DNA from 3 places in the Mesorhizobium sp. BR-1-1-10 genome. Region 3 is predicted to be linked to each of the others. Evidence: predicted binding sites of a transcription regulator. Region 3 holds the regulator's gene; each other region holds the start of a gene.

Region 1 (7,828 bases), on a different contig from region 3:
GGCCGAGAATGTCTATCTCGACGAGGTCATCCTCGACGACCATGGCGGCCACATGTTCGTCTGCTCCGATACCGATTATTGCGAGAAGCGGCGCGCCGACGGCCATCGCGGCCACCTTGCCCCCGAAACCGATCTTGCCGCAGGAAACATGGAGCCGGCGCAATGACCGACGAACCGCTGCTGCGCGTCTCGGCGCTCTCCAAGTTCTATGGCTCGCGGGTCGGCTGCGACAATGTCTCCTTCGACCTGTGGCCGGGCGAGGTTCTGGCGGTCGTCGGTGAGTCCGGCTCCGGCAAGACGACGCTCCTCAACTGCCTGTCGACGCGGCTGCTGCCTTCCTCCGGCACAGCCAGCTACCGCATGCGCGACGGCCAGTTCCGCGAGCTCTACCGCATGAGCGAGGCCGAGCGCCGCTTCCTGATGCGCACCGACTGGGGGTTTGTCCATCAGAACCCAGCCGACGGCCTGCGCATGACGGTCTCGGCCGGCGCCAATGTCGGCGAACGGCTGATGGCGGTCGGCGACCGCCACTACGGCAAGATCCGCGCTACCGCGGTCGACTGGCTGTCGCGCGTCGAGATCGAGGAAGACCGCATCGACGACGAACCGCGCGCCTTTTCCGGCGGCATGCGTCAGCGGCTGCAGATCGCCCGCAATCTCGTCACCGGGCCACGGCTGGTGTTCATGGATGAGCCGACCGGCGGCCTGGATGTCTCGGTGCAGGCCCGCCTGCTTGATCTCTTGCGCGGCCTGGTCACGGATCTCGGCCTTGCCGCGATCGTCGTCACCCACGACCTCGCGGTGGCGCGGCTTCTGTCGCAGCGCATGATGGTGATGAAGGATGGCCGCGTCGTCGAAAGCGGCCTCACCGACCGCGTCCTCGACGACCCGCGCGCGCCCTACACGCAATTGCTGGTTTCCTCGATTTTGCAGGTGTGATGATGGCGCCAGGCCACCACCCGCTGCCAAGCGAATTTTTCAACGTTGGCGATTGGCGAAACCGCCCGACACAGCCCCTTCTCCCCGTCACTATACGGGGAGAAGTGCCCGGCAGGGCGATGAGGGGCGGCGCTGACGTGGCGGGAACGTGCGTTGCGGACGCATCTGTCGTCCCGGCACCTTCGCCCTGCGCAAAGCAACTGCTCAGCCGGACCTCGGCGCTGCCCCTCATTGTCCTGCCGGACATTTCTCCCCGTATAGTGGCGGGGAGAAAGAGCCGTATCCTCCCGCCGACCGACGACAATCGGAGAACCTTCTGATGCCGACCCCACTCGTTGTTTCCGACGTTGCCAAAAGCTTCACCATGCATCTGCGCGACGGCATCAAACTCCCTGTCGTCGCGGGTGTCTCGTTCTCGATCAAGGCGGGCGAATGCACCGTGCTCGGTGGTCCGTCCGGCGCCGGCAAGAGTTCGATCCTGAAGATGCTCTACGGCAACTACGCCGTCGACGAAGGCCAGATCATCGTCAGGCACGAGGACGGACTGATCGACCTCGCCCATGCCAGCCCGCGCACCGTGCTTGCCGTACGCCGGCAAACGATCGGCTATGTCAGCCAGTTCCTGCGCACCGTGCCGCGCGTCTCGGCTCTCGACGTCGTCGCTGAGCCACTGGTTGAACGCGGTGAGGAGCGCGAGGCAGCCCGAGCCAAGGCACGCGCGTTGCTGGCCCAGCTCAACCTGCCGGAAAAACTCTGGATGCTGCCACCGGCAACCTTCTCGGGCGGCGAGCAGCAGCGTGTCAACATCGCGCGAGGCTTCATCACCGAGCACCCCATCCTGCTGCTCGACGAGCCGACCGCATCGCTCGACGCGACGAACCGCGACGTGGTGATCGAACTCATCGCCGCCAAGAAGGCGGCGGGCGTCGCCCTGCTCGGCATCTTCCACGATCACGATGTGCGCGAGGCGGTGGCCGACCGCATCATCGACGTCACCGCCTTCGCTCCGGGAAAAATCGCCGCATGACCAGGAAGCTATCGGAGACGCCGCTGGTTCACCCGACGGCGGAGGTGCACAACTCGACACTCGGCCGCTGGACCGAGATCGCCGACCGCAGCCGGGTTTCGGAAAGCGAGCTCGGCGACTATTCCTACATGATGCAGGACTGCGCGGTCTGGTGCGCGACGATCGGCAAATTTGCCAACATCGCCGCCAGCGTGCGCCTCAACGCCACCAACCACCCGACCTGGCGGCCGACGCTGCACCACTTCACCTACCGCGCTTCCGACTATTGGGACGACGCCGAGCATGAGAGCGAATTCTTCGCCGAGCGCCGCGCCAAGCGCGTCATCATCGGCCACGACACCTGGCTCGGCCACGGCTCGACCGTCCTGCCCGGCGTCACCGTCGGCGACGGCGCCGCCGTTGGCGCCGGCGCGGTCGTCTCGAAGGACGTCGCGCCCTACACGATCGTCGCCGGCGTACCGGCAAAACCGATCCGCGAGCGCTTCGACCGCCGCACCGCCGAACGCTACCAGGCACTCGCCTGGTGGGATTGGGATCACGCGCGGCTGCGAGCGGCACTGGACGATTTCCGAGAGTTGTCGGCGGAGGCGTTCCTGGAGAAATACGGTTGACGCCATTGATGTTTTTGCCAAAGTATTGTTTGGAAAACTCAGCGGCACAGGGCAGGAATGGGCTTTATCGTCTTAATACTTTTTTGTGTTGGAATGGCCCTGTTGGTACTGGGAATTTTGGCAGTGAAGCGTGAGATTAATCGCTGGGGCCAGTCTGACGTAGTCTCCTCAATCATTATGATAGTGGTAGGGCTGGGGTTATCGGCGACAGGATTAGTACCACTCTATATTTTATGGTTCCTCGCCAACCTTACCGGAAAGCCAGGCTAACAGCCTTCCTGTAAACCGGAGACCGTTTCCATCATATTTTGCGGGCTGGCGATGGTCACCGGGGTCGTGGAACGTCAGTTGGGCGCAGGCGATGGTCGGACGCCGTTTCCGCTGCCATGTTGATGATCTTGGGATTGCGTCTATCCTAAGCGCGCTGGTTCCTACTCATCTGTTCGGCACGATGCTCATACAGGGCACCGTTCACATCCCTGACATGTGACTCGGACAGGAGGCATCTCTCCCAAAGGAGATTGCCATGACCGTCAGACCCTCGCTTACCGGATTTTTCGAAGGTTCCAGTCCGACGCCGCCGGTGCATCTCGGCACCCGCTATGACACGTCAGGCAACTTCCTCTTCGAGCCCGGCAACACGGTGGTCAGCCATCTTGTCGAGGGCTCGCCTTCCGAAGCCGCGATCATCGAGGTGCGCGAGCGCATCCGCGCCATGCCCGGCGCGGACCGCCTCGCCTTCACGCCGATCTCCAGCCTGCACATGACCCTTTTCCAGGGCATAATCGAATATCGCCGTCGCCTGCCCTTCTGGCCGCGGGACGTGCCGCTCGACACCAGCATCGACGCCATGACCCGCCTCTATCTGGAGCGCCTGAAGGGGTTCCAGGGCTTCGGCCCTTTCAACATCAAGGTGGCCGAGGTCCTGCCGACCGGCCTCACCGTTGCCGGCGCGACCGACGAGGATGCGCGCATCATGCGTGCATGGCGCGATGCGCTCGCGGTGCCGTTCGGCTACCGGCATCCCGATCACGACACCTACGTCTTCCACATCACCTTCGCCTATCAGATCCAGCGCTTTGATGATGATAGGGCCGCCGCGTGGCAGGCGCTGTTTGACGATTGCCTGGCACTTTTCGCGCGCCAGGCGCCGGTGATCGAGATCAAGGCTCCCGCCTTCTGCGCATTCCGCGACATGAAGCATTTCGAGGAATTGCTGGTGCTCGGCTGATCGCCCGCAAGGCGCCAGTCGCCGCGCCTGTGGAGCGTAACAAAACTGACATCATCGCGACACGGCAGGTTCATGTGGTTGCGTTAGGCGAGTGCCTGACGATCAATATGGACCGGACTGGAACCAGCCCATGTCAGCAAACTCTGCCACGCTCGAAATCCGCGGCGTCAGCCGACGATTTGGCAAGAACACCGCCGTCAGCGACGTCAACATCTCGATCCCGCAAGGGCAGATGGTCGGCGTCATCGGTCGTTCGGGCGCCGGCAAATCCACTCTTCTTCGCATGATCAACCGTCTTGTCGACCCCAGCCAGGGGTCGATTTTTTTTGACGGCGCCGAGGTCTCCCGGCTGCGCGGCTCGCCGCTGCGGCGCTGGCAGCGCGACTGCGCCATGATCTTCCAGCAGTTCAATCTGGTGCCGCGCCTCGACGTGCTGACCAACGTGCTGCTCGGCAAATTGAACCACCGTTCGACCCTGTCCAATCTTCTGGGCATGTTTTCGCGCGCCGAGTGCGCGGAGGCGGTCGCCGCGCTCGAGCGGCTCGACATCGCCCGCACCGCACTTCAGCCCGCCGGCACGCTGTCGGGCGGCCAGCAGCAGCGCGTCGCCATCGCCCGCGCCATGATGCAGCAGCCCAGGGTGATCCTCGCCGACGAGCCGATCGCCTCGCTCGACCCGCTCAACGCCAAGGTGGTGATGAATTCTCTGCAGGACATCAATCTGCGCGAAGGCATCACCGTTGTCACCAATCTGCATACGCTCGATACCGCCCGCACCTATTGCAACCGCATCATCGGCATGGCCGCCGGCAAGGTCGTCTTCGACGGGCCGCCCGAAGAGCTCGACCGCCAAGCCGTGCGTCTTGTCTATGGCGCCGACAGCAATGGCGGCGAGATATCGGAGGTCATCACCTCCACCAGTGTTGCCTTCAAGCAGAAGATCGCCGCATCCGCCGGACCGCTCGAGCCCGCATTCCCGGGATACTGAGCCCAGTAAGGGCCAATAGCGAGCAGCCTGGATCGTCCGCCCGCGTCAAGGGCACTTGTCAAGATCAAGAACGCTGCCGGCGCGGGGCCGGAACTTACAGGAGAGATATCAATGTTCAGGAAGATGGTTTTCGGTGCCGTTTCGGTGCTCGCCATGGCCACCAGCATGGCCCATGCCGCCGACATGAAGGAATTTCGCGTCGGCATTCTCGGCGGTGAAAACGAAACCGACCGGCTGCGCAACTACCAGTGCCTGGCCGATCACCTGAAGGCAGAGTTTGGCTTCGAGAAGGTTTCGCTGTTCCCGGCCGCCGACTATGACGGCGTCATCCAGGGCCTGCTCGGCGGCACGCTCGACTTCGCCGAACTCGGCGCTTCCGGCTACGCCAGCGTCTATCTCAAGGATCCGAAGGCGGTTACCCCGATCCTCACCACCAAGCAGACGGACGGCTCCACCGGCTACTATTCGATCGGCCTGGCGCTGAAGACGTCGGGGATCACGGACATCAAGTCAGCCAAGGGCAAGAAGCTCGGCTATGCCGATCCGGATTCGACCTCCGGCTATCTGATCCCGCTGACCCAGATTCCGAAGACCACCGGCGCCTCGAACGAGACCTACTTCGCTTCGACCCAGTTCAATGGCGGCCACGAAAACAACGTTCTGGCCGTGCGTGACGGTAAGGTAGATGTCGCGGTCGACGATTCCTCGGGCATCGGCGACTTCAAGAACGGCTACACCTCCGGCACCTTCCACAAGGAAGTCGCCAAGGGCGCCGTCGACCCTAACGACTTCGTCGAAGTCTGGCGCTCGGGCCTGATCCCGAACGGCCCGCTTGTCGTGCGCACCGCGATCGGCGACGACATGACCGCCAAGCTGGCGGCCTTCTTCACCGACCTGCCCAAGAAGGACAAGGCTTGCTTCGAAGGCGTCGAAGGCGGCGATTTCACCGGCTACGTTCCGGTGAAGCCGGACTTCTACAGCGTCATCGTCGAAGCCCGTAAGGCAGCCATCGGCGGCTAACGGCGAAATTGCAAAAGGGCGGTACCTCATCAAGTACCGCCCTTTTTGCATCCCGATCATGACCCTTTCCGTGACAGCCCCCTCCGGCGCCACCCACGAGATGGCCGATGCCTGGCGACGCCAGACGTCGCTGCGCCGGTTCTATACCGTGCTGGGCGTCGGCCTGCTGCTTGCCGCGATGCTTTCCAGCATGTGGTTCGCCGACGAAGCCAACGCCGGGCACTTCTTCGACCGGCTGCCGCATATTCTGGATTTCCTGAGCTGGCTGGTCCCCAAGGACTGGAACGACGTCTGGCGGGCGCTGTTCGACATTGCCTCGCCGCATGATACCGGCACCCAGGAATTCAACTTCCCGCTCGGCCGCGTCTACGTCTGGGACGGTTTCTACATCCCCGAATATGTCGAGCTGATGCTGACCACCGTGAACGTGGCGCTGGTCTCGACCTTCATCGGCTTTGTCTTCGCCGTGCCCTTTTCCTTCATCGCGGCGCGCAACCTGACGCCTCATCCGGCACTGAGGCTGGTGGTCAAGCGCTTCATGGAATTGCTGCGTGCCTTTCCGGAGATCGTCATCGCCGGGCTGTTCGCGGCCATCGTCTCGACCGGTCCGGTCGCCGCCATCATCGCCATCGGCCTGCATTCCATCGGCGCACTCGGCAAGCTGTTCTACGAGATCAACGAGAACATCGACATGCGAGCCGAGGAAGGCCTGCGCGCAGTCGGCGCCAACTGGTTCGAGCGGGTTCGCTTTGCCGGCCTGCCGCAGGTGTTGCCCAACTTCATGTCGTACACGCTGCTGCGCGTGGAGATCAACGTCCGCGTCTCGACCATCATCGGCGCCGTTGGCGGCGGCGGCATCGGCGAAGAGCTGAAGCTCTCGATCTCGCGCGGCTTCGGCGCCAAGACGCTGGCACTGGTGCTGCTCCTGTTCACCACCATCTTCATCATCGACCAGTTTTCCGCCTGGCTTCGTCGCAAGCTGGTCGGCGAACAAGCCTTCATGATGGGGGCGTAAATCATGGCGACCATGACCGCTGAGGAGATGCTGTCGATCGAGGCGCGCCACCCGCAGGTGTTCCGGCGCTCGGCATACAAGCGCTTCGGTCCGCTCCTGCTGTTCGTCGGCACTCTCCTCTATCTGATCTATGCCTTGTGGTTCTTCAGCCTGCCGCAGGTGCTGCGGGAATCGCACTGGGAGCGCCTGCCGCTCTTCCTGACACAATGGATCAGCTACGATCTGCAGCCGGAATTCCGTCTCGACCAGCCGGAGATCACGCCCAAATACCCGCGCTTTTCCGCGCTGGGCGACAACCCGAATCCCGACTGGGTGGCCAGGAATCCGGACGGCACCTTCACCGTGCTGATCGACGGGCCGGCAAAATCCGTCACCTTCGACAAGACGCAGGCGACGATCGTCGCCAACGGCCAGACCGTGCCTGTTTCGCTGACCAGCGGCAAGCCGGTGGTCACGGGTGCCGTACCGGACTGGATCACCGCCCATGACGACGAGGTGGTGGCCAAGATGGGCTTCGTCGGCGAGGTGCGCGTCACTGTCGACCGCGTCAAGGTGCGCAAGCGCTTCCTCGGCTGGGCGAACTTCGTTTTCGACACGCGCTCGCCCTTCTTCGGCAAATCAGCGCGGGAAGTGATCTCGCTGATCGTCTCGGGACCAGAGCTGAAACCAGGTACCACCAACCTTGCTCTTGCCGGCGACAACGTCTGGAACAACGCCCAGTGGCAGCACGGCGATGTCTGGACGAAGCTCCTGCAGACCATTGTCATGGCCTTCCTCGGCACGCTGCTCGGCGGCATCGTCGCCTTCCCCCTTGCCTTCTTCGCGGCGCGCAACATCACGCCGAGTGGCATGCTCGGCCAAGTGCTCAAGCGCTTCTTCGACTTCATGCGCTCGGTCGACATGCTGATCTGGGCGCTGTTCTTCACCCGCGCCTTCGGCCCCGGCCCGCTGGCGGGAAGTGCAGCGATTTTCTTCACCGAGATCGGCACCCTCGGCA
Region 2 (7,828 bases), on a different contig from region 3:
GGCACGCGCTCGGGCCATCAGGTCGAACGCATCGGCTATGGTGAAACAGACTCCGGCTACGGCGCCGGCCGCACCAGCGTCAAGGGCCGCACCATCGATGGCGAGCTGGTCGCCAAATCCGTCTCCGACACGCCGTCCGCCTTCAGCGTCGGCGACCGCGTCTTCCACCAGAAATTCGGCAACGGCAACATTTCAGCCATCGAGGGCAACAAGCTGACCATCGACTTCGACAAGGCCGGCCAGAAGCGCGTGCTGGACGGGTTTGTGCTGCCAGTGTGAGGCTGCCAGCCTCGAAGGCTGACGTCCCGCCTCAATCCACCTTCTTCTCGCCCTTCTCCCCGGCCTTCACGATATCCCCTGTCGTAAACAGGATTTCCTTCAGTTCCACGCGCCAGTCCGTCTTCTGGCGCAGCAGGAATTCGAGGTCCATGCCGAAATGCTTGAACTCCTCGCTCTGCGCGTTCTTCATGATCGCCTTGGCCTGCGGGTTCTTCTCGACCGACATGCGCTGTTCGTACCAGCTGATCGCTTCCGCCTCCTCGATCAGCGAGGTGATCATGCGGGCAAAGGTCCGCACTTCCTGCGACAATTCTTCCGGCGGTTCGTGGTACTGGTCGAAACCCATGTCGTCCTCCCTCAACGGCTCACGGATGGAGCCAGGCATTGGTCCGCATCCATGAATGCGCGGGACGCGCCGCGGGTTCCGGGATCACGGCCACAATTCGGGATGATGGATCCGCGAACTATCTCACGACACTGGCGCAGCGCCGCCCTCTTCCGTGCGCCGCGCGATGAACGCGTCGAGCACGCCTGACGTGGCGGCCGCCGCGGCCGGCGGCTCGAAATCGGCAAGGGTGCGCTTCCAGATGCCGGTGGCGCGTTCGGTCGCGGTCTTCGAGCCGCTTTGCGTCCAGTTGCCGAAATTCGACCAGTCGGCCACCAACGGCTCGTAGAAGGCGGTGCGATAGCGCGCCATGGTGTGGCCGGCCGAGAAGAAGTGGCCGCCCGGCTGCACTTCGGCGATCGCCTCGAAGCCTATTGCGTCGTCGTCACCGGGGGTCGCCGCACAAAGTTCCGCGACCGTCTGCAGCGCCTCGATGTCGGTGACCAGCTTTTCCAGGGAAACGCTCAAGCCCCCTTCCAGCCAGCCGGCCGCGTGGATGCAGACGGTGGCGCCCGACAGCACCGAGCCCCACAGCGCGAACTGCGTCTCGTGCGCGGCCTGCGCGTCCGAAATGTTCGCCGCGCTGCCGCCCCCCGAGCGCCAGGGCAGACCGGTGAAGCGCGCCAGCTGGCCTGCGCCCAGTGTGGCTTTGACGTGCTCCGGCGTGCCGAAGGCCGGTGCGCCCGATTTCATGTCGACATTGGAGGAGAAGGAACCGTAGACCACCGGCGCGCCCGGCCGCACGATCTGCGCCAGCGTCAGCCCGGCCAGCGCTTCGGCATGCTGCAAGGTCAGCGCGCCGGCCACGGTGATCGGCGCCATCGCACCGGCCAGGCAGAACGGCGTGATGATCAGGACCTGGCCCGCCTTGGCGAAATCGATGATGCCTTGCGCCATCGGAATGTCGAGCTGGCGCGGCGAGTTGGTGTTGATGACGGTGTAGCAATGCGCGCCCGAGCGGAACTCGTCCTCGGACAGCCCGCGCGCCAGCCTGATCATCTCGAAACTGTCATCGACCTGCGGCGTGCCACGCGCGAACACGAACGGAAATTTGTCCGACAGAGTCAGCTGCGCCCGGTTGACGGCATAGTGGCGGAAACGATTGTCGATGTCCTGCGGTTCGATGCACGGCCCCAGCATGTGCAAGACGTCGAAATGCTGCACCAGCTTGATCAACTCCTCGAAGGCGACCAGCGTCCCGGGCCGCCGGCCGCGCTCGAGATCGGTGACATTGGGCGCGCCGGAGCCCGCCAGGAATGTCATCGAGCCCAGTTCGAGCGACAGGTCCCGAGAGCGCGCGCCGGCATAAGCGTGGATCGATCGCGGCGCCGAGGCTAAGGCTGCCGCCACCATGTCGCGACCGATGCGCACCATGTCGGTGTCGGGGTCGACCAGGGCGCCGGCGCGGGCGAGCACCTCGCGCGCCTCGGGCAGCAGCACCTTGATGCCCAATTCTTCCAGCACGCGCAGCGCCGTGTCGTGGATCGACGCCACCTGGTCGTCGGAAAAGATCGGCTGCGGCAGGAACGGATTCTTCAGCGCGCGGTAATTGGGCTTGCGGCTTGATTCGCTGCCTGCCTCGCCCATGCGTCCGCGCCGGCGTTCGCGCCTCGTATCCCGTGCAGCGTCGTCGACCATCAGAAACTCCTCCTCATTGCCGCATCGCTCTGCCCTGGGGACCGTAGGGCGAGGCCGCGATGACCCGCGCCGTCCGTTCGACGCCGACAATGTGCACGCAAAGCGCCATCCCCTCCCCAGCGAAACCGTCGTCCACCAACGCCAGCGCGACGCTCTTGCCGATCGTGGTAGCCAAATCCACCCGAGGCGCCGACAAAGCCACCCCCGATAACCACTGCGCGATAGTGCGGCTTCAAGGCCTCCGCTCGCGGTCAGTTCGAAGCCGGCATCATATCCGTACTAGACATAAGTGCCTATTGTGCCAGGGACGCTCATGGGCGGTCACCAATTCCCGCTCTCCAGCGTTTTTCATCTGCACATGGAGAGACCGGCGGACCCGTGTCGCCCACTGTCACGCAAGCATCATGTTGACGCCTTAGATCGCTTTCGGGGAGGCGCGCGCGGCATCATCGATGCGGCACCCTCTTTTTCATTTTTCCTTCGGCCGCTCCGGCGTGCTTCGTCATAAAGAGGATTGTCCATGAAACACCTGTACCGAACCGCCTCGCTCGGCGTCGCGCTGGCCTTGTTCACCGCCCTCACCCCGGCGCTTGCCGATGGCGTGGCTTACATCAACAAGGGCCTTGTCGGCGTCGGCCGCATCCCGGCCGACCAGCGCGACAAGTTCGGCGAGACCTTCGGCTCGGGCTCGGGCATGGCGATCGACATTTCGGGCTGGACACATGATGCCGGCACCTACAAGGGATCGCTCTGGCTACTGCCCGACCGTGGCTACAATGTCGCCGGCACCACCGACTACCGGCCGCGCCTCAACACCATCACCATCGAGTTCACGCCTGTCGCGCCGGGCGCTGCTCCCGCCGCCGGCCAGGAGCAGACGGGCGTCAAGGCGACGCTTGCCGACACCATGCTTCTCACAGACGACACGGGCGCCGATGCCACCGGCCTCGATCCGCTGTCGGACGTACGCGCCGCGGCCGGCGACATGCCGATGCTGCCCGTCGCCACCAATGGCAAGCTCGCGCTCGACAATGAAGCCATCGTACGGCTGCCGGACGGCTCGATGTTCATCTCCGACGAGTACGGCCCCAACATCTACAGGTTCTCCGCGCAAGGCCGCCTGATGTCGGCGACCCAGCCGCCTGCGGCTCTCGTGCCGATGCGCAAAGGAGCGCCGAACTTCTCCTCCGACAATCCCGGTCCGGGCGCCGCCGACCCTGATCCGAAGGATCCCGAAACCGGGCGCCAGAACAACCAGGGCCTCGAAGGCATGGCGATGACGCCGGACGGCAACTTCCTGATCGCCGTGCTGCAGTCGGCGCCCCGGCAGGATGGCGGCGATTCACCCTCGACACGGCAGAACACGCGGGCGCTGGTCTATGATGCCTCCGACCTCGCCCATCTGAAGCTCGCGCATGAATATGTAGTGCCGCTGCCGGTGTTCAAGGATGCCAAGGGCAAGACCAAAATCGCCGCGCAGAGCGAGATCGTGGCGCTTTCGAACACATCCTTCCTGATGCTGGCGCGCGACAGCGGCAACGGCCAGGGCCTGAAGAAGGGTGACGCTTCGCTCTACCGCCAGATCAACATCGTCGACGTCTCCGGCGCGACCGACATCGCAGGCGGCGCCTTCGATGCGGCCGACAAGCCGGTCGCCCCCAAGGGCGTGCTTGATCCCTCGGTGACGCCGGCCAAGCTGACGCCGTTCATCGACATCAACGACGCCACCGCGCTTGGCCACTTCGGCCTGCACAATGGCGGCGCGAAGGACCACAACGAGCTTTCGGAGAAGTGGGAAGCCATGTCGTTGGCCAGCGTCCTCGATCCGAAGCTGCCCGACGACTATTTCCTGTTCGTCGGCAACGACAATGACTTCCTCGCCCAGGACGGCTTCCAGGTCGGCGCGCCTTACAAGGCCGATGACGGCGCCGATGTCGACACCATGTTCCTGGTCTATCAGGTCACGCTGCCGGGTCTCGGCAAGAAGTAAGGATCACTGCTCAAGCGGGCGCGCCTGGCGCGTCCGCCTGTGCAGGTCGTGAAGGCCTACTTCAGGAATTCCGCGTCCTTCGGCACACCGGCATCGATCGGCTCGGCCGTCCTGCTCGACACGGCGATGATCTTGCCGGCGGCCGACAGGTTGGGCCGCACGAAGACCTGAGCGGGAGGTCGATGATGTCCTGGTTCATAAGCGCACGCAGCCGGACGACGCGTTCTTGCCGATGGAATTCCATTCCGGCGTGCCCGGCCGATCGACGGTCACTGCGCCTCGGCGCAGGGTGCATCTTGGTCCGGCCTGCGGTATCGTCGCGGGCCAGAGTCACATTTGCCAGGTTGGCCGCCATGGACGAAAAAATGCCCGCACGCCGGCGTACCGGCGACCTGACCAGCGGCCCGATCCCGCGCACGCTGCTGCTCTTCGCCTTGCCGGTGCTCGGCTCCAACGTGCTGCAATCGCTGAACGGCTCGGTCAACGCCGTCTGGGTGGGCCGCTTCCTCGGCGAGTCGGCGCTGACCGCGACGTCCAACGCCAACCTCGTTCTGTTCCTGATCCTCGGCACGGTGTTCGGCATCGGCATGGCGGCCACCATCCTGGTGGCGCAGTCGGTCGGCGCCCGCGACCTGCCCGAGGCGCGCCGCATCGTCGGCACCAGCGCCACCTTCTTCTTCCTCGTTTCAGTGGTGTTCGCGGTCTGCGGCTGGATCTGGGTCGACGCCATCCTGGGCGCGCTCGGCACGCCGGCAGACGCCTTGCCGCTTGCACGCTCCTACCTGCGCATCATCTTCGTCGCCGTGCCGATGATGAACCTTCTGTCCTTCGTCATGACCGTGCTGCGCGGTGCGGGCGATTCACGCACCCCCTTCATCTTCATGGCGCTGGCGGTCGTGCTCGACATCGTGCTCAATCCCCTGCTCATCCGCGGCATCGGCCCGTTTCCTGAACTCGGCATCGCCGGTTCCGCCACCTCGACGCTGGTCGGCCAGACCGTGAGCGTCGTCGCCATCCTCGTCGTGCTCTACGCGCGCAAGCATCCGTTGCGGCTGGCCGGCGCCAATCTCGTCCTGCTGCGCCCGGATCCGGCGCTGCTGCGCATCGTCGTCTTCAAGGGCGTGCCGATGGGCCTGCAGATGATCGTCATCTCGGCGGCCGCCCTGACGGTGATGGGCATCGTCAACTCCTATGGTTCGCAGGTCGCCGCCGCCTACGGCATCGCCGCGCAGCTCTGGACCTACATCCAGATGCCGGCGCTCGCCATCGGCGCCGCGGTCTCTTCCATGGCGGCGCAGAATGTCGGCGCCGGTCGCTGGGACCGGATCGGCCGCATCGCCGCCTCCGGCGTCGGTTTCAACCTTGTCCTGACCGGCGCCCTCGTCGCGCTGCTATGGGTCTTCGACCGTTCGATCCTGAGCCTGTTCCTGAGCAGCGACAGCGCGGCGATCGATATCGCCGCCCATATCAACACGGCCGCGTCCTGGTCGTTCATCCTGTTCGGCATCACCATCGTGCTGTTCGCCACGGTGCGCGCCACGGGTGCCGTGATGCCGCCGCTGATCATCCTGGTCATCTCGGTGCTCGTCGTGCGCACCGGCTTTGCCTATTACATGCGCGGCGTGATCGGCGAGGAAGCGCTGTGGTGGAGTTTTCCGGCCGGTTCGATCACGTCTCTGATCCTGGCCGCGATCTACTACCGCTTCGGCGGCTGGCGCAGCTTGCACATGATCGAGAACAGGCCGGCTGCCGGCGAACCGCCCGACACCGGGCTTGGCGTGCCGCGCCAGCGCGCGAACATGGCGCCTGAAACGCCGAACGGCTGATGCCGGCCCGCCTTGCCGGCGTGCCTTGCCGACGTGCCTTGCCGGGCTGGCGCGGCGGTTTCAGCGCCTCTGTCCGAGCCCGAAGGCGAGCGCCACCAGCGCGAACGCGATGATCATGGCCGCGAAGGCCAGGCTCGCGACGACAGCACTGGCATAAGTCGACACGACGCCGATGCCGATGACAGGCAAGGCGTTGCCGACAAAGCAGCAGATGAAGAAACTGGACACGACCTCGGCGCGGCGATCCCGCGGCGCGATCTCGTTCACCACTTGCAGGCCGCCGCGATAGCCGAGCGCTGCCGCCACGCCGCAGCAGGCCGTCGCCGCGATCATCATCGCCATCGAGGCCAGCATCTGCGCCGCCACCACAAGCATGGTGCTTGGGATCATCAAGGCCAGCGCGGCCAGCATCGCCTTGCTGCTCCCCATCCGCGCCAGCGCCACGATGCTGATTGCCGCGACCATCGCCAGTTCGAAGAACAGCGCACCGGCCACGGCGTGGTTGGCCTCATGCAGTTGCTGCGCCAGGATGCTCGGCGCCACCGCCGCATAGAAGCCGACCAGCGCCATCGCGCCAAAGCCGGTCACCGCCGGCGCCACGAAGCGCGAACGGATCTGCGCCGGCACGGAAAGCCGCGGCCGCATGGAGACCTTGCCAAGGCCGCCTGGCTTCATCACCGTTTCGCGCGTGCGCCAGACCATGATCGTCACCACCGCGAGCGTCGCCAGGTAGACAATGAAGACCAGACGCAATGGCCACGGCTCGTATTGGGCCAGCAGCCCCGAAACAAGCGCCCCGAAACCGAGGCCGAGAAAGTTGGTGCTGGTCGCGATGACGCTGGCGCGCGACCTGCCGGCCTCTGGAAGAAGCTCGGCGATCCACGCGGTTCCCGTCCCGGCGCCCACGCCGATGCCAAGTCCGCTCAGGATCCGCGCAACATCGAGCGACGCGACATTGCCGGCAAACAGGAACACAACCGCGCTGATGACGGCGACGATCATGGCTGCAAGCGCCGCCGGCCGGCGCCCGACGACATCCGAAACGCTGCCGAACACCAGCAGGGCGCCGAGGTTGCCGACGACATAGACCGCGTAGATCAGCGTCAAGGTGATCTGCGAAAAGCCGAATTGCTGCTTGTAGACGACATAGAGAGGCGTCAGCACCGTGCTGCCGGCAAACAGCACCGCGATCATCGTCGCGACAGTCGGGATCGCGAGGACGTCGCTGCCGGCTTCGTTGTGAGTTTGCGCCAGATCGCGAAAGGCCATGGCCAACCTCGTCATCAGGTTCAGGGGTCGCGACGTTAACGCGTCCTCACCGCCGACGTTCCGGTCGACGGCCATGCTCCTGACACCACGCTGGGCGTTGCCCGGCCAGCAAGCCGATGATCGCAAAAAAATGGATCGGGGCCAGCGGCCCCGATCCATCACGGCACCCTTGCCGTACTAGGCGCAATCAGTCCTGTTTGCAGAAAAAACCGGCCTACTTGCAGGGGAAACCAGGTGCGATCTTGCACTTGCCGGGACGCGGCTTGTGCGGCGGGCGGTGGTGGGGAGGACGGTGATGGGGCCGATGATGCCAGTGCGGCGGCCGATGCGGCGGGCGCACGATGATAACCGGCGGATGCACGACTTGGGTCCGCGAGAGATAGCCGGAACTGGCCCAGCCGCTGACACCGCCGCCATGGATCCTGCACCAGCCCGGCTGAC
Region 3 (7,828 bases):
TCGTCGGTCTTCCAGCGCTCCTCCTGGAAGTTGGACCACGACACGCCGATGACCTTGTCCTTTGCCTGCGCGACCGACGCCAGCGTCAGCGACATGGCGACACCCGCCAGAATGGCGACTGTGAATCTCTTCATGATATCCTCCCTGCGCCCGCGTGTGGCGCGACCAAACTGGCCCTAAGGCCGGCACAAAGGCCCTATTTTTTCGAGCCTCGAAAAAACACTGGTCCATCGCCTGAGCACTGTCAACATTGATTCTGACGCATTTTGAGGTGCCAGAAGCCTTTTTTCGAGCCCCGCAATAAATAAATGACAGCCCCAGCCGCTTCTGCCAGTATTCGACCCGTTGCCGGAGGTGTTCGAGGGGGCGTCAAGAACCACGGCGACGGGGAGGGAATGATGTCGGTCGGAATCCGCCACGACGATCTGCGCCGGCGCAACCGCGCAATGGTGATTGGAGCCGTGCGCCGGGGTGGCCAGCCCTCGCGCACCGAGATCGCCGCTACTACCGCCCTCAGCCACTCGACCATATCGGCGATATCAGCCGACCTGATCGGCGAAGGTATCCTGAGCGAAGGCAAGCCGAACGAGGCCGGCTCACTGAAACGCGGCCGGCCGCAGGTGGGCCTTTGTCTCAACCCCGAGGCCGCGGCGGTCATGACCGTGGTGCTGTCGCTGAATTTCCTCTCCGTCGCCCTCATCGACTACGCCGGCCAGGTGATATCGGAGGAGCAGCGCCGGCTGGACACGCTGACCATGTCGCGCGAGGCGCTGATCGGCGAATGCGTGGCCATCGTCCGGCGCCGCCTCGAGGATCCCGACCTCGATGTCGCCAGCATTGCCCGCATCGCGCTGGCGATCCAGGGCATCACAGACACCGAGGCGCGCGCCATGCTGTGGTCGCCGATCACGCCGCAGACGGACATTGCCTTCGCCGATATACTCGAAGCCGAATTCGGCATCCCCGCCACCATGGAGAACGACTGCAACATGATGGCTGTGGCGCTGCGCTGGCGCGACCCCGAGCGCTACCGCGACGACTTCATCGCCATCCTGCTCTCGCACGGCATCGGCATGGGCCTGGTGCTGAAGGGCGAGCTGTTCACCGGCACCCATTCCTCCGGCGGCGAGTTCGGCCACATGATCCATCGCCCGGGCGGCGCGCTCTGCCGCTGCGGGCGGCGCGGCTGCGTCGAGGCCTATGCCGGCAACTATGCCATCTGGCGTAATGCAGGAAAGATGGGTGAGGACGCCAAACCGGTCGACGTCAGCGACGCCGACATGCGCGCATTGGCGGCTACGGCGCGCGAAAGAGACGGACCGGAGCGCGAGGCCTATCGCAAGGCCGGCGAGGCGCTGGGCTATGGCCTTGGCAGCCTGTTCGCGCTGATCGATCCGGCGCCGGTTGCGATGGTCGGCGTCAGCGCCGCCGCCTTCGATCTGATCGAGCCGGCCTTGCGTGAGGCCATCGCCCAGACCGCCGGCGGCCAGCATTCGACGTCGATTTCCTTCGATACAGAGCCGAACGAATTGCCGCTGATCCGCGAGGGCTGCGCCATGCGCGCGCTCACCTTCGTCGACCAGGAGATCTTCGCGCCGGGCGTGCAGGTGAGATCCGGCAAGAACGTGGCCTGATCTCAATCCTCGCGGATTGCGTAGCCCGCGCCACGGATGGTGCGTATCACATCGGGCATGCGGCCATTGTTGACCGCCTTGCGCAGGCGGCCGACATGCACATCCACGGTGCGCTCGTCGATGTAGATCGTCTCGCCCCAGACATTGTCGAGCAACTGGCTGCGCGAGAACACGCGGCCGGGATGGCGCATCATGAATTCGAGCAGCCGGAACTCGGTCGGTCCGAGCCGGATCTCGCTCTTCTTGCGATAGACCCGGTGCGATTCGCGGTCGAGCACGATGTCACCGACCTTGAGCACGCTGGACAGCACTTCCGGCTTGGCGCGGCGCAGCAGCGCCTTGACCCGGGCCATGAATTCCGGCGTCGAGAACGGCTTGACCAGATAGTCGTCGGCGCCGGTCGAGAGGCCGCGCACGCGGTCGCTCTCCTCGCCGCGCGCCGTCAGCATGATGATCGGCAATCGCTCCGTCTCGGGCCGCATGCGCAGGCGCCGACAGAGTTCGATGCCGGAAACCGCCGGCACCATCCAGTCGAGCACCAGGAGGTCGGGCACGTTTTCCTGGAGGCGTATCTCGGCTTCGTCGCCGCGTGTCACCACCTCGACCTGGTAACCCTCGGACTCCAGGTTGTAGCGGAGGAGCACGCCCAGCGGCTCCTCGTCCTCCACCACCATGATGCGTGGCGCGATCATCGATCGATCATCCCTGCCGTCAAGCCGCCGGCACCGACATCGCCGTCTCGTCCTGCTTCGGACGGTTGGCGGGCAGTTGCGTGCCGGTCAGCACATAATACGCATTCTCGGCGATGTTGGTCACATGGTCGCCGATGCGTTCGAGATTCTTGGCGCAGAACAAAAGATGCGTGCAAGCCGTGATGTTGCGGGGATCCTCCATCATGTAGGTCAGGAGTTCGCGGAAGACCGAAGTGTATTTGACGTCGATGCGTTCGTCGTCATTCCTGAGCTTGGCGAGGGCGGCGGCATCGCCCGCCGCATATTCCTCGACGACGCCCTGCACCTGGATCAGTACCAGCTGCGCCATGGAGTCGATGGAATGCGACAGGTCGCGCGGCGTGGCGGTGAGGCCGACCGAGCCGACGCGCTTGGCGATGTTCTTGGCAAGGTCGCCGATGCGTTCGAGATCGCCCGCCATGCGGATCGAGCCGACGACATGACGCAGATCGTCGGCCATCGGCTGGCGCTTGGCGATCAGGGTGATGGCGCGATCATCGAGTTCGCGCTGGCGCGCGTCCATGATGGCGTCGTCGGAGACGACGCGCTGTGCCAGCGCGTTGTCGGAATTCAGCAGCGCCTTGGTGGCGCCGCCGACCATCGTGCCGGCGAGATCCCCCATGTCGCTGATCAGCCTGCTGATCTGTCCGAGATCCTCGTCGAAGGCTGCGACTGTGTGTTCGGCCATGATCCTGGTCCTCGTATGCGTGAGATCAGCCGAAGCGGCCGGTGATATAGTCCTGCGTGCGCTTCTCGCGAGGCGACGTGAAGATTTTCTCGGTTTTGTCGAATTCGACCAGCTCGCCCAGATACATGAAAGCCGTCTGCTTCGACACGCGCGCGGCCTGCTGCATGTTGTGGGTGACGATGACGATCGTGTAGTCGGCCTGCAACTCGTCGATCAATTCCTCGATCTTGGCGGTCGACAATGGGTCGAGCGCCGAGGCCGGCTCGTCGAGCAGGATGACCTCCGGCTTGACCGCCACGGTGCGGGCGATGCAAAGCCGCTGCTGCTGGCCGCCCGACAGGCTGAGGCCGCTGGCGTTGAGCTTGTCCTTGACTTCGTTCCACAGCGCGGCGCGTTTCAACGCCTGCTCGACACGGCCGTCCATCTCGGCCTTGCCGATCTTCTCGTAGAGGCGGACGCCGAAGGCGATGTTCTCATAGATCGACATCGGGAACGGCGTCGGCTTCTGGAACACCATGCCGATCTTGGTGCGCAACAGGTTGAGGTCCTGCGAGCGGTCGAGAACGTTCTGGCCGTCGAGCAGCACCTGACCCTCGGCGGTCTGCTTGGGGTAGAGCTCGTAGATGCGGTTGAAGACGCGCAGCAGCGTCGACTTTCCGCAACCCGATGGTCCGATGAAGGCCGTCACGCTGCGCTCGGGCAGCGACAAGGTGATGTCCTTCAGCGCCTTCGACTGGCCGTAGTAGAAATTGAGGTTCTTGACCTCGATCTTCGCCTTGGCGGCTGCGTCTGTCGCAATCGTCATGTCTGGAGACAACATCTGGCTCATTTGTCCTCTCTGCGTCCGGTCAGGCTGCGCGCAAAGATGCTGAGCGCGAGAACCGTCAATGTGATTATGAGTGCGCCGGTCCACGCCAGTTGCTGCCATTCCTCGTAAGGGCTGAGAGCGAACTGGAAGATGGTCACCGGCAGGCTGGCCATCGGCGCATTGAGATTGCTCGACCAGAACTGGTTGTTGAGCGCCGTGAAAAGAAGTGGCGCCGTCTCGCCGGAAATGCGGGCAATGGCCAGCAATATGCCGGTGACGATGCCGGACATCGCCGCGCGGTAGGCCACCGAACGAATCACCACCCAGCGCGGCGCGCCAATCGCCGTGCCGGCCTCGCGCAAAGCGTTCGGCACAAGGTTGAGCATGTCCTCGGTGGTACGCACCACGACGGGAATGACCAGGATGGCCAGTGCCACGGCACCGGCGATGGCCGAGAAATGTCCCATCGGCCGCACCATCAATTCGTAGACGAACAGGCCGATGATGATTGAGGGCGCCGACAGCAGGATGTCGTTGATAAAGCGCACCACGGTGGTGAGCTTCGAAAAGCGGCCATATTCGGCCATGTAGGTGCCGGCCAGCACGCCGATCGGCGTGCCGACGACGATGCCGATAATAGTCATCACGATGCTGCCGTAGATGGCGTTGAGCAGGCCACCGGCATCACCGGGCGGCGGGGTCATTTCCGTGAACACTGAGAGCGAAACGCCCGACAGGCCCTTATAGAGCAGCGCGCCGAGGATCAGCGCCAGCCAGGCAAGGCCGATGCCGGCGGCGACGACGCAGAGCGTCATCATCACGCCGTTCTTGCGCTTGCGGCTCTGGTGAAGCGATGCGGCTGTCGACATCGGTCAGACTCCGGTACGGGCATCGATGCGCATCAGCATGTAGCGGGCGATGGCAAGGATGAGGAAGGTGATGACGAACAGGATCAGGCCGAGCGCCACCAACGAGGAAGTGTAGAGATCGCCGACGGCTTCGGTGAATTCGTTGGCGATGGTTGCCGAGATCGTCGTTGCCGGCGCGAACAGCGAGGCGCTGATCCGGTGGGCGTTGCCGATGACGAAGGTGACCGCCATGGTTTCACCGAGTGCACGGCCGAGCGCAAGCATGACGCCGCCCATGATGCCGATGCGGGTGTAGGGGACGACGACCCGGCGTGTTACCTCCCAGGTCGTGCAGCCAATGCCGTAGGCGGACTCCTTCAGCACCGGCGGCACCGTATCGAACACATCCTTGGTGATCGAGGTGATGAAAGGCAGGATCATGATGGCCAGGATCATCGCCGAGGTCAGCAGGCCGATGCCATAAGGAGGCCCGGCAAACAGGCTGTTAAGGCCGGGAATGCCGTGGAACACGTTGATGATGAAAGGTTGCACTGTCGTCTGCAGGAACGGTGCCAGCACGAACAGGCCCCAGATGCCGTAGATGATCGAAGGAATGCCGGCCAGCAGTTCCACCGCCATGCCGATCGGGCGCCGAAGCGGACGCGGGCAAAGCTCGGTAAGAAAAATGGCGATGCCGATGCCGAGCGGCACAGCGATCAGGATGGCGATGGCCGAAGTGATGATGGTGCCATAGATCGGCGCCAGGGCGCCGAATTTCTCGGTGACGGGATTCCAGCTCTCGGTGGTCAGAAAGGAGAAGCCGAAGGTCGACAGTGCCTGCCAGGAACCGGCGAACAGCGAGATGGCGACGCCGCCGAGCAGCACCAGCACGAGAATGGCGGCGGCGCGGGTCAGCCCATGGAAGATCGAATCGGTCAACGCGAACCGTCTGACGGTGGCGTCGCGTGAACCTCGAATGGCTGGCAAGGCTTCGTGGGCAGCGCTCATGTCAAGCTCGGCTCTTTGTGTTGATTGAAAAGGAGCGCCGCGGGGCGGCGCTCCTCCAGAAAGATATTACTCGCCGGCGTAGACGGGCTTGCCGTCGGCCTTGATGTCGGCCTTCCACGAAGCCTTGATCAGGTCGACGACGCTATCGGGGATCGACACATAGTCGAGCGCCTTGGCGGTTTCCTTGCCGTCCTTGTAGGCCCAGGCAAAGAACTTGAGCGCTTCGCCGGTGGCTGCGGCATCGTCCGGGGTCTTGTGGATCAGCACCCAGGTCGAGGCAGCGATCGGCCAGGTGGCGTCGCCCGGCTCGTTGGTGATGATGACGTTGAAGTTCTTGGCGCCCTTGAAGTCGGCGTTCGAAGCAGCCGCGCCGAAGGATTCGAGCGACGGCTCGACGACCTTGCCGGCGGCGTTCAGCATCTTGGAGTAGGAGAGATTGTTCTGCTTGGCATAGGCATATTCGACATAGCCGATGCCGCCGTCGGTCTGCTTGACGGTGTTGGCAACGCCTTCGCTGCCCTTGGCGCCGACGCCGGTCGGCCATTCGACGGCCGTATCCGAGCCGACCTTGTCCTTCCAGTCGGGCGAGAGCTTCACGAGGTAGTCAGTGAAGTTGAAGGTCGTGCCCGAGCCGTCCGAACGATGAACGACGGCGATAGCGGTCGACGGCAGCTTAAGGTCCGGGTTCAGGGCCTTGATCGCGGCATCGTCCCAGGTGGTGATCGCGCCGAGATAGATCTGGGCCAGCGTCTTGCCGTCGAGGACGAGTTCGCCCGGCTTGATGCCCGTGAGGTTGACGATCGGCACGATGCCGCCCATCACCATCGGGAACTGCACGAGGCCGTTCTTTTCCAGATCGGCGTCGGACATCGGCTTGTCGGTGGCGCCGAAGGTCACGGTCTTGGCGATGACCTGCTTGATACCGCCGCCCGAACCGATCGACTGATAGTTGAGGCCGATGCCGGTGTCCTTCTTGTAGGTGTCGGCCCATTTGGCGAACACCGGATAGATGAAGGTCGAGCCGGCGCCGGAAAGGTCAGCCGCCATTGCTGCGGAAAGGGTGAGGGTGGACGCCGCAGCCATTGCAATCGCAACGGCCGCCGAGCGGATGAAATGTCTCATGTGGCCTGCTCCTGTTCGGAAGATGGTCTCTCGGCGCCACTTCTTGCCGGCGCCCGCTGAGGCCAATAGCCTTCGATTATAACAGTCGCATGACAGTTTCATGTCAGCCCGGTAACGCGTTGCCGGTAACGCGAAAGACGCCGATCTCGGGCGCTCGCGGCGCGGTCCGAGTTTACCCCCGGAATCAGGGGCTTGAGCCGTCCGACCGGCTGAAATCACCCCGGACTCGACCAGGCTTTTCCCAAATGAAGAAAATCCGGACGGGAGCGCGTTGCTCGCAGCCAGAGCGTGTCATGGCCGGGCCATCGCCAAAAACAGGTCCGTTGGGGTAGAGTGACACTGTTTCTTGCAGGCGGTCGCTGCTCCCGCCCGTAACTGAGAAGAGCGGAATTCGATTTCGCTATTGTTCCGGCTGGACACGGCCTTTGATATGGCGCGATCGCACCATAGTCATTGCACGCAGCGGTAGCAGCGAATCTCCGCTGATTCCTTGTTGCCTCCCCGGATCCTGCAATTCAGGCGACGCGGGCTCTATCCCGCGTTGCGGTGGACCTGACGGCCGGCGCCGACCCAGCGCTCGACCTTCTCGAGCAGGGCCCTGGGGCTGATCGGCTTGGGCAGATAGTCGTCCATGCCTGCCTCCAGGCAGCGCTCGCGGTCGCCCTTGAGCGCATGCGCGGTGACGCCGACGATCGGCACATGCGTGCCGGTCTCCTGCTCCAGCAGGCGGATCGCGGCCGTCGCTTCGAGACCACTCATCTCCGGCATCGAGACATCCATCAGGATCATGCACGGATTGAGCGTACCGAAGGCGTCGAGCGCCTTGCGGCCATTGCCGACGATCTCGAAACCATAGCCGGTCTCGCCGAGGATTTGCGTGAACACCATCTGGTTCACCTCATTGTCCTCGGCCACCAGTATATCCAGCCTGTGCCCGCCGGCCGTCGCGGGCAACCTGGGGCGAACCTGTGGCGGCTGCAATTGCGCGC

Evidence for each region. Region 3 encodes PhoB, which activates phosphate uptake and scavenging genes when phosphate is short. Its sites were predicted from a motif close to TGTCATNNANCTGTCAT; they were not measured.
Region 1: a site for PhoB is predicted at 3,844-3,860, ahead of phnC (phosphonate ABC transporter ATP-binding protein). Genes of this name have one in related genera too.
Region 2: a site for PhoB is predicted at 2,692-2,708, ahead of LB555_RS24240 (esterase-like activity of phytase family protein). Genes of this name have one in related genera too.

Annotation. Positions count from the first base shown of each region.
Region 1 is NZ_JAIUIL010000008.1:36,602-44,429, reverse strand. Features, by position in the region: gene LB555_RS18750 (alpha-D-ribose 1-methylphosphonate 5-phosphate C-P-lyase PhnJ) at 1-166, shown strand, start outside; gene phnK (phosphonate C-P lyase system protein PhnK) at 163-939, shown strand; gene phnL (phosphonate C-P lyase system protein PhnL) at 1,259-1,966, shown strand; gene LB555_RS18735 (DapH/DapD/GlmU-related protein) at 1,963-2,577, shown strand; gene LB555_RS18730 (DUF1868 domain-containing protein) at 3,104-3,808, shown strand; gene phnC (phosphonate ABC transporter ATP-binding protein) at 3,939-4,796, shown strand; gene phnD (phosphonate ABC transporter substrate-binding protein) at 4,908-5,816, shown strand; gene phnE (phosphonate ABC transporter, permease protein PhnE) at 5,875-6,831, shown strand; gene phnE (phosphonate ABC transporter, permease protein PhnE) at 6,835-7,828, shown strand, end outside.
Region 2 is NZ_JAIUIL010000012.1:135,297-143,124, reverse strand. Features, by position in the region: gene LB555_RS24260 (ATP-dependent helicase) at 1-279, shown strand, start outside; gene LB555_RS24255 (hypothetical protein) at 311-625, opposite strand; gene LB555_RS24250 (trimethylamine methyltransferase family protein) at 749-2,302, opposite strand; gene LB555_RS24245 (hypothetical protein) at 2,316-2,483, opposite strand; gene LB555_RS24240 (esterase-like activity of phytase family protein) at 2,823-4,292, shown strand; partial or broken gene LB555_RS29505 (L,D-transpeptidase) at 4,468-4,547, opposite strand; gene LB555_RS24230 (MATE family efflux transporter) at 4,646-6,118, shown strand; gene LB555_RS24225 (MFS transporter) at 6,179-7,387, opposite strand; gene LB555_RS24220 (SH3 domain-containing protein) at 7,602-7,828, opposite strand, start outside.
Region 3 is NZ_JAIUIL010000014.1:115,781-123,608, reverse strand. Features, by position in the region: gene xylF (D-xylose ABC transporter substrate-binding protein) at 1-134, opposite strand, end outside; gene LB555_RS26025 (ROK family protein) at 399-1,634, shown strand; gene phoB (phosphate regulon transcriptional regulator PhoB) at 1,637-2,326, opposite strand; gene phoU (phosphate signaling complex protein PhoU) at 2,346-3,053, opposite strand; gene pstB (phosphate ABC transporter ATP-binding protein PstB) at 3,079-3,882, opposite strand; gene pstA (phosphate ABC transporter permease PstA) at 3,879-4,730, opposite strand; gene pstC (phosphate ABC transporter permease subunit PstC) at 4,734-5,717, opposite strand; gene pstS (phosphate ABC transporter substrate-binding protein PstS) at 5,784-6,839, opposite strand; gene LB555_RS25990 (PAS domain-containing protein) at 7,371-7,828, opposite strand, start outside.